3 regions of the Desulfosporosinus paludis genome follow, and region 3 is predicted to be linked to each of the others. Evidence: riboswitches for the same ligand, from Rfam matches in the RefSeq annotation. Region 3 holds a riboswitch; each other region holds the start of a gene.

Region 1 (3,279 bases), 1.0 Mb from region 3:
TGTTCTGAATAAATAACATTAATATACATATGATAAGGCGAGTTGCTTTTCTACAGAAGCAACTCGCCTTATTGTGGGGTTGTTGTATAATTAATTCTTCTTTAATGGTGCATAGATATCACGGCTAAGCATTGATTTATTCACATTCCCTTGAGAGTCCTTAACAATCTTCCACGTTTTAACAATGTACCCTTTCGAGCCTGCTCGACCTCTAATAGTTTTTAAAATTTGCGGTTTTATTTGAACTATTTTGCCTGTTTTCTTACCATAAATCTGAAGGGTTAATAAGCCAGATTGTACTTTAGAACGAATGTAAATAGGGCTGCTGGTATTATTCTTAAACTTAAAATCTATTTTTGGATAATACACCGTAGCATCTTGTCCTAATGGGACGTAAATTATAGGCACCTGATGAGGAACACGCTCGATAATCTGTAAGTCTGCCAATAGTACAGCATTATATAATGTCGATGAAACCTGGCAGATTCCTCCCCCAAGAGCAGGAATATATCGATTGTTATTCAAGATATAGGCATCTTTATATCCGTTTTTTAGAGTTCGTTCCCCTACAATATTATTAAAAGAAAATACCTTACCAGGATATATTACTTTGTTATTGAGAGCTCTCGCCGCCAAGGTTAAATTTATGGAACGGTTTTTTTCCTTAACATTAAATTTTGTGCTGAATTCACCGATAATATCGTTCGCAGTAATTGAGGTCTTTGTAGCTTTGGGTCCTTGTTTTGGAGATGAATTAACCGTTATGTTTGTTAGTGAAATTTGTTTAACCAATTTTTGATCGGCTGTTTGCTTGATACCGTACTGAATAGATGGAATGGAAGCAGAACTTAATTTTGAGACAAATGTTGTTTCAAAGGAGGCTGAAACTGCAATAATCAGGCTTATTGCAAGAAAAAACTTGCGATGACGATATTTTTCCAACCTTTTATTCACTCCCTCTGTATCTTTCTCTGAAACATCAATGATCAAAGGGATCGGTATCAGTAATTAAAATTTTTCTCTTTTCAGTTCATATTTTTTACAATAGCGTCTTAGATTATTGCGCAAAAAGAACGTAAAATTAGTATGTTATGTTACATTTTGGCTGTGTAATGTTTTATGAGCTTGCCTAAGCCGATTTACTTCAAATTCAGTTTTTTTCCATATATTACATAGAATATTTTGCAGGATATTCGCACATATTGTCGAATTTCAGCTTTATGAATATGTATAAAAAATAAAGCTGAATCTAGGTTACACTAGAGCGGGGGAATTTTCCTATGGGGTGAATCACGTGAAAACGTGTAGGGCTTATACCTTCCTGCCCAAATCCGTCAACTAACCTCGTAAGCTAAGAAAGGTGAAAACAAAATGAACTTGTCCCCAAGCCTGTCACGCCTATCTGGAGTTATTCTTTCCGGAATGCTTTTGGCAGGTAATGTACTTGTGCCATCAACATCTCAAACGTTACCCGTAAACACTTTATCAATGCCAGCAGCTTTAACTGACTATTCTAAGTCGACTATCGATCCTCAATTCTTACATCCCCAGCTCCAACTGGCTATAAACGACCCTGAGGTTATAGAAGCCACAAAAGAAGCAAATCAATCTCAAACAAACAATGAACAGAGTGTAAAAAACTCTCCCAACAGTAGTTCACAAGCAGTACATACAGCTCAAACTGCTTCAGCTAAAACCCAACCCAAAGAACAAGTGTCCCGCGGAAACGATGATTCTTCTGATATCATTGATCATGCAGTTAGTTTAGTGGGAACACCTTACGTTTTTGGGGGGACATCTCGAAAAGGTTTTGATTGCTCGGGATTTACCCAGTATATCTACGCTGGATCTGGCGTATCTCTTCCTCGCACTTCCTATGCTCAATATGCTTCGGGGGTTTCTATCAGCAAGAATGAGCTACAGCCCGGTGATTTAGTATTCTTTTCGACCTATTCTAAAGGAGCGTCTCATGTAGGTATTTATATTGGTGGAGGGCGTTTTGTTCACGCCGATAACCCCCGTGTTGGGGTGACGATCACTAACCTCAGTAATAGCTTTTATACCGAACATTATCTTGGTGCTCGTAGGTACGCCTAAATAACTCAGCCCCATCTAAGGAAATTTATCTGGAATGGAAATCACCCAGCACGTTGAATGTCGTGGCAACAACGTACTGGGTGATTGTTTCAGACCCTCCTGCTCCAAATAGAATGCCTATAATGCCGTCCAGCATACTTATGATAACTGCTTCGATCAAAAACTGAAGCATAATGGTTTTCTGTTTGACACCACGCTTGGAGTTTCTGAATTGCTGCCTTGAGTGTGGCCGAGTTTCTATAACTCTCAAGGGTTTGTAAATTGCTCAGTGAGCTGGCCTCGTTTGATTGGGCTTTAAGCACTGCACTTTGGGCATTCAAGACATTAACTTGTGAAGGCGGTGCGTAGAGTTGATTTAATTTTAATTGGGCTTGATTTGGTCACTTCCCGCTGAGCCTGAGTTGAATCTAATTTTGCCAAAACTTGTCTGGATTTAACTTGATCCCCAACTTTAACATCATCTCAGTAATTTCCCCCCACTGTTCGAAGACAGATTATATTGATTAATAGGTTCGATTGTTCCTGTTGCGCTGACGGACTTTTCAACGGTACCCATTCTTACAGTTCCTGTGATATAACTAGGGGTAGATGCTTTGGCATTTCGGGTATTATAGACTATATTTCCACCCACAAGTACAACCGCTATTATCAGTACGCCCGAAATAATGCATAATCAGTAAGATCTATAATTATTCGCCTTAAAGATTTTTTAATAGTTTTTAAACAATTTTTAGATGATTTCCACATAGTTTATTTGCTTCTCTTTTGTATAATTAAATTCAGCACATAAAATGGTTCTTCTTTATTAATTACAAAGGAGTTGTTCTATGACAAAGAGAGTGGGTATCTTATTTGTTTTGGCGACCTTTTTCGTACTTGGATTAGTTCAGACAGCCCAAGCATCCCAGGTGTATAACGTATTAAAAATCGGTTCAACGGGTTCCAATGTCGTACAATTGCAAACCGAGCTGAATTACCTTGGGTATAATGTTGGTACAACGGATGGTATTTTCGGAGTTAAAACCGAAGCAGGAGTTGTGGCTTTTCAATCAGCGAACTCTTTAAAAGCGGACGGCATCGTCGGAACAAACACAACCAACGTTTTAAGTGATGCTTATGCAGAGAAACTACATGCTGTAAAAGCGAACGCCATTATTGACACTGCTAAAAAATACATTGGTA
Region 2 (3,279 bases), 1.6 Mb from region 3:
ACGCCTTGGAGAGAAGCAAAACATTACCCTCAATGATTTTATCGACCGAGATGTTATAGGGTATGCTAAAACGACTGACCAACTGTGTATACAAGTCTTTTATCTGCGGCAAGGTAAATTACTTGCCCGGGATAATTTTGTTTTCCCTTACTTTGAAGATCCAGAAGAAGCTTTTATTTCTTTTATAGCTCAATTCTATCTGGAACGAAAAGTTTGGCCACAGGAGATCTTAGTTCCACCTTTAGAAGCCCAGGCTTTAACTAGTCTTTTCCCAATCTCAATTCCTCAGAAAGGCAAAAAGAGGGATTTAGTCCTTATGGCTATGTCCAATGCCCAAACCACACTCCATGAGCAGATTACTCTTGAAGTACGCCAACAATCGGAGAATCTCCAAGCTCTTACGACACTTGGAGATCTTTTGAAAATCCCTGTTCCTCGTCGAATCGAGGCTTTTGATATTTCGAATACCGCCGGTACTCATTCTGTGGCCGGTATGGTTCAGTTCATTGAGGGTAAGCCTCAGCGCAACGGATACCGTAAGTATAAAATTCAACCGATGGAGACTTCCGATGATACTGCTTCCATGGGGCAAGTTATTAGGCGCAGATATGCCCGCCTTGCTTCAGAAGACGGCCCTCTGCCCAACCTGATCCTAGTTGACGGCGGCAAAGGGCAAATACATGCAGCCTTGAAAGAATTAAACGAGCTTGGCCTAGCAATTCCCGTAGCCGGAATGGTTAAAAATGACCACCATCAGACCAATGAGCTTATGGATAGTACGGGTAATTCCCTTCCTCTGCCGAGAAATCATCCAACGTTCTTGTTGTTAGGCAGAATTCAAAACGAAGTTCACCGTTTCGCCATCACCTTTCACCGTCAACAACGTACTAAAAATATGACACTGTCTGCGTTGGACGGTATCACTGGAATTGGTCCTAAACGTAAGCAGCATCTATTACAGCATTATTCTTCGCTTGACGATATCCGACAGGCTTCCGTGGAGGAACTTCAGTCAACAGGACTCCCCCAAAGTAGTGCTCTGGCTATCTTCGAACATTTTCACCCGTCGCCTTCCCAAATTTCAGCGCAAGAGGAGAGGTCTATCCCATGATTTTAAATTACAGAGTGGAACTATGCCGGAAATGTTATTACAAACGTACCCAGCAATGTGTAATGACGGATTCGTATATTCATAATTCAAGGCCTTTCTCTACAAAGCCAAGCGGAGAATGTATTCAGTACAGGCCCATTCCTTGGCTGCCACGTTGTTAAGAGAAAGAAAACTTTCCAAAATTCGAAGCGGCTACAACAAACAAAACGGAAGCGTCTTTCTTTCACTGTGAAAGTGAAAGAAAGACGCTTCCGTTTTGTTGTAACCAAAGCCAATAAGATATTAAACTCTAATTGACTCGGCGAGCCCCTAGATAACGAGCCGAGTAATAACTATCACTCAGGCTCGTAATACGAACACCTGTATTCGAAGCATGAACAAAGCGTCCGCCGCCAATATAAATACCCACGTGGGAGGCCCCTTGAGCATACGTGGAAAAAAACACTAAGTCACCCGGTTGCAGCTGACCACGGCTGACAGATGATCCAACGTTGAATTGTTCTGAGGCAGTCCTTGGCAGAGAAGTATTAGATCCCATATAAACATATTGCGTAAACCCCGAACAATCAAAACCACTTCGGTTTGTTCCTCCAAACTGATAGGGAACACCCTGCAGGCTTAAAGCGTGATCAACTAATACTGAACTATCCGATCGTGAGATTTGTTTTGAGGACGTGGCTGCGACTTGAATGGGTCTAGGGCTATTGGCGACTGCCTGGGCTGTTGGTTGAGATTTCGCAAGTGATGTTGCAGGTGTTGAATCTATCTCCTCCAGAGAAGATAAGGAACTCGGTTTCCACTGTAATTGTGTGCGGACAGCTTTAGGATAGGATCTCGTTTTTACGAGAATCGAAGCCACGGATCTTGGGCTGGCTGAAGCAATTTGGGTTGTAGCGAAAGCTGGAAGGCTGCTCGCTAAAATCAAACCCGCCAAGACTCCACTTCCCAACCACATCCGTGTAGATGAGGCAATCAGCAAGAAGAAATCCACCTTTCATTAGCTTACGAGGTTAGTTGACGGATTCGGGCCAAGGTGTAAGCCCTACACGAAAGTTCGTGATTCACCCCAAAAGAATCCCCCGTTCCTAACAAGTTAGGATTCAGCTAGTTATATATTATATATATAGAGTCTATTCGCCATCATGTCTTAAAAATCCTGCAAAAAACCATGGAAATATCTCCCTTGAAAATTTTTTTTAAAAACAAACGCCTCTCAAATTTGAGAGGCGTGCTTTCCATTAGGCCTTAGGAAGCTAAAGAGTCAATATTGAGGCTTAGGTCAAGTAGGTTTTCCCACTGAGTTCCTTCGGTTTCCCGTCAGGCGATTTCTCCTTTTCCTCAGCCTGGAATGTCACCATCACCAGAACTTGATCACCACTTAGTCCCCACTTCAATCCCCATTAGTTGACGTTCTAGAAGTTTCCTTAACACTCCTAGACAATCTAGCCTCTTTTGCAGAAAAGCATTTCCGGCAGTCTGAAAAGTATCGGCCAACACAATCCAGACCTTTTTTAGCCTTCCCAACTTTTCCACCTCAAGGCAGGCTACGCTGCACTAAGTTCCTTCCTAATGCAGGTTCTACCCTAAGCCGTAGCTGTTGCAGCCACGCACTTAGGCCTCCACGGAAAAGGGTCACGCCCGCATGCCATTGCGGATCCCCCTCATCCTTAACTCCCAGCAGCAACCCTTGACTGGGCGTCGAAAGCCACCACCAGGAACTTCATCGGTATGCCCTCGGCGGATTATTAGGCCCGCCTTCGATTGCCAATCGTGCACTAGAATAACGCTCCATAACCTAAAGGAAAATTAATAATGAAATTACATTGCTTATTGTACCCGATTACTATGAGTTTGTAAAAATCCTTTTGGCTATCTATACGCTAGAGTAATTGAGTATAACCATTAATAACGGTTTTTTTGGCCTTAAAATCTAATTATTTTACTTTAAAATCCTTAAATTAACCATTTTGTAATCTTAAGGCTATTTAATTTGATAAACTTGTAATTGGAGCAGGAATTCGACCTCCACGCCGGACAAACATCCTGGATGAAAAGGGGTGAACATCCATGACTGGAGCTCCGCCCAGTAACCCTCCGAATTCTACACGCTCCCCAGCCTTTTTGCCGATAGCCGGGATAATTCGCACTGCGGTTGTCTTTTTATTGAT
Region 3 (3,279 bases):
TATGGATATTATTGGAGAGATTTTTAGCCATCCTTACATACACATTTTTCTGGTGCAGAAAGCTATCCTGTTTATTATAGAGAGACTCAATGACTTCCTGAACGCTTCCTTCAATATCAATTTTCTTTTGCATATATCCTTCACCAAGAGCTAATGACAGATCACCAAACATTTCAGTTTTAGCAATTGGTTCGTTAAAATCAATTCGGAACTTTGCCTCCTTTCCTCCATAATTTACAACTTCTCCATCCCAAAACTTAACTTCAAAGGGGTCTGCAAATAGATTTTTCATAAAATTCCGGTAAAATACCTTGTCTAAGTTCATAGTTATCCCCCCTAAAAACTAATAGTCATTAAGGTGCGCCGAAGATCACCATTTTATTCTTGTATTGTAAATTTTATGAAAAACCGAATAAAACTTTTTTCGATCGGGCAGCACTTTTTTATACTAGTCAGAGTATAACTTCGTTAAATACTTTCTACAGGTCCCTTCTCACCATCCTTGGCTTCAGGGACACTCGGCCATCCATGGCCTGCGCATAACTAGGCACTGCCTGCGCCAAGGCTATCAAGTGCGAAGACAATGTCTTCGGACACCAGCCAAGTTTTCTTTATTTGTTTTCTATCGTTTAATATCTGTGACATCCATTGTCACGACATAAGCAGATGGATCGGATTCGCGGATGAGCTTCGTTAATTCTGTAAACCTTTTTTTCTTAAGCACGATTTTCAACTGGGCTTTTTCTGCACCGTTTAAGCCATATCCTTTCGCTGTAGTGACTCCGAACCCACATTCCCTTAACGTATCCGCCAGGCTCCACTCATCATGCTCAGTGACAACTAAAGCTAAAACGCTGTCTCTGGAAAGCTTGTCATCAATGAGCATACCAACATAGTTGCCCGCTGCGTATCCACAGGCATAAAAGAGGAGAACCGTCGGCTGATTGACATACTTAAAGGCTTGAGAAGCCCCCAGGGTATACACAATAATTTCTACAAAGGCGATCATTGAAACGACTAACTTTTTTCCCCTGATGATTGATTTAACCCGAAGAGTATCTAAAGAAACATCAATGATTCTTGCAAAAAAAATTAAAATTCCCAAAATGATCAACGAATTCGCCACCTTATAATTTTTTCGCTCAAGCGTCAGAGAACATTCTATCATCTAATCATAGAATTTAAGTATATTTATCAGCTATATTTTTTATTACCCTATTACAATTAACTCCAAGTAAATTGCCAAGTATTACAAAAAAAAAATTAAAGGACATTTGCATATCCTGTCGAATACTTCTTAATGATATGTCGACGAAAGGAAAAAGAGAGCTTAATCTGGATTCTATCCGGAACGGGGGATTTATTATGGGGTGAAACGCGTATAATACGCGAAGGGCTTACACCTTCTTGCCCGAATCCGTCAACTAACCTCGTAAGCTGCTGAGAAAGGTGAAAAACATGCAATTGTTTCCGGTTCTGTTACGATTCAAAGGTTTGGTACTTAGCCGAATCAAACATTTCAATTGGACTCAGAAAAAGAAGCTTATGTTTCAAATTTCCCGCAATCATTTACAAGGGATATCCTGGAAATCGCCGAAAGTAATCGTCACGTTATCTGTTACAATTCTTTTATCTGGCGGGCTCACCTTTTATCTTACGACAACGACCTCTGCTGCTGCAATCATGATCAACGGTCAACAAATTGGTTTGGTCCGAAATGCTGACACAGGTCAAAGCCTTGTCGAATCGATTTTGAAACAACAAGGCCAGTCATTTGGGCTTGTTGCTAAAACGCATGACATCATCACTTATGATAATGTCAGAGTTAAACCAACGGTCTATCTTGAATCCGCTTTGAACGAAAAGGTATTAGAGGATAACTTAAAGTATTATCTTGACGGTTATAAGTTAGAGGCAGACGGTGCTGTTATAGCGGTATTGCCAAACAAAGAAGATGCCGATAAAGTTCTAAAAGAATATCAAGATTATTACGTTAAGCCTAGTGATGAAAATAAAGTCGCTTCCGTAAATTTTGATGAAAAAATTAGCATCGAAAAAGCTGAAGCCCAACCCGATCAAATGGTAACTGTTGATCAAGCTTACAAAGTTTTAATGGATGGCAAAATAACAACCAAGGATTACACCGTATTACCCAATGATTCCTGGTGGCTTATCGCTCGCAAGAACGATATGTTGACTGATGAAGTATTAGCGGGAAATCCAGGGACAACTAAAGACACGAAGTTAAAGCCTGGCCAGATCGTAAAGCTTGTTGATTCTACGCCCTATCTTACTGTTGTAAGTAAGGGAACTTATTCAGGCTCAGAAACAATTCCCTTCGATGTCGTTACAAAAACTGATAACAGTTTAGGATACGGCAAAACGAAAATCCTTACCACGGGGAGTAATGGTTCAAAATTAGTTACATATTCCTATATCCAAAAAAATGGAATCGATGTAACGAAGCAAGTATTAGACGAGAAGGTCACACAATCTCCTGTCAATCAAGTAGTCGCTAAAGGCTCTGGCAGTCAGCCCATTAATGTTGCTTTTGCAATTTCTCGTGGAGGTGATGGTTCTTCAAGTATCGTAGATCGCGCCTTAAGTTTACAAGGATCGCGCTATGTTTTTGGCGGAACATCTCGCAGTGGCTTTGACTGCTCTGGTTTTACTAAATATGTTTATGCGAGTTCAGGTATATCTCTTCCACGCACCTCTTATGCGCAATTCGCTTCCGGAACTCCAGTCAATCAAAATGATCTGCGTCCAGGTGATCTAGTATTTTTTACAACCTATTCCAAGGGTGCATCTCATGTGGGTATCTATATCGGCGGAGGTCGATTTGTACAAGCCAGTAATCCCAGTAGTGGAGTTGAAGTATCTAGCCTTAGTGATAGTTTTTATTCTTCCCGCTATCTCGGAGCACGCAGGTATTAATTCTGTAATAACGACACTTCAAAGAGTAATGGCGTATGCCATTACTCTTTTCTTTTATCTTTAAAATAAACTATTTTTCCTCGTTTAATCTTAATTCAGGGCCTCGATATTCTCGCTCAATAATTTAAGTTGGCCGTTAGACACTTTCCAAACTGATTCAGCATTAGCTACCGAATTGGCATGTGCGCCGACTGAAATCCTCTGAATTCCACGCAGTTCGCATATCCCATCCCCGTTTACTTCCGGTTTCAGAACGCTGAATCCATCTACGAGTACCATAGGATCTTGCAATAACTCACCTTTTTCATTGTAAATACCAAGTCTTTCATAATCGACAGATCC

Evidence for each region. Region 3 has a riboswitch for cyclic di-AMP ahead of VZF35_RS04090 (NlpC/P60 family protein). Riboswitches for the same ligand answer to the same signal wherever they lie in the genome.
Region 1: linked by a shared signal. The riboswitch ahead of VZF35_RS25740 (C40 family peptidase) and the one ahead of VZF35_RS04090 (NlpC/P60 family protein) in region 3 are both predicted to bind cyclic di-AMP.
Region 2: linked by a shared signal. The riboswitch ahead of VZF35_RS22650 (C40 family peptidase) and the one ahead of VZF35_RS04090 (NlpC/P60 family protein) in region 3 are both predicted to bind cyclic di-AMP.

What each region holds. Positions count from the first base shown of each region.
Region 1 covers NZ_CP144211.1:5,202,340-5,205,618, reverse strand. The annotation lists gene VZF35_RS25745 (VanW family protein) at 91-990, opposite strand; cyclic di-AMP (ydaO/yuaA leader) riboswitch at 1,232-1,368, shown strand; gene VZF35_RS25740 (C40 family peptidase) at 1,372-2,097, shown strand; gene VZF35_RS25735 (hypothetical protein) at 2,123-2,347, opposite strand; gene VZF35_RS25730 (hypothetical protein) at 2,555-2,728, opposite strand; gene VZF35_RS25725 (C40 family peptidase) at 2,925-3,279, shown strand, end outside.
Region 2 covers NZ_CP144211.1:4,556,067-4,559,345, reverse strand. The annotation lists gene uvrC (excinuclease ABC subunit UvrC) at 1-1,111, shown strand, start outside; gene VZF35_RS22650 (C40 family peptidase) at 1,401-2,087, opposite strand; cyclic di-AMP (ydaO/yuaA leader) riboswitch at 2,095-2,227, opposite strand; gene VZF35_RS22645 (PFL family protein) at 3,097-3,279, opposite strand, start outside.
Region 3 covers NZ_CP144211.1:776,124-779,402, forward strand. The annotation lists partial or broken gene VZF35_RS04080 (class I SAM-dependent methyltransferase) at 1-325, opposite strand, end outside; gene VZF35_RS04085 (DUF2179 domain-containing protein) at 623-1,114, opposite strand; cyclic di-AMP (ydaO/yuaA leader) riboswitch at 1,318-1,454, shown strand; gene VZF35_RS04090 (NlpC/P60 family protein) at 1,546-2,937, shown strand; gene VZF35_RS04095 (hypothetical protein) at 3,028-3,279, opposite strand, start outside.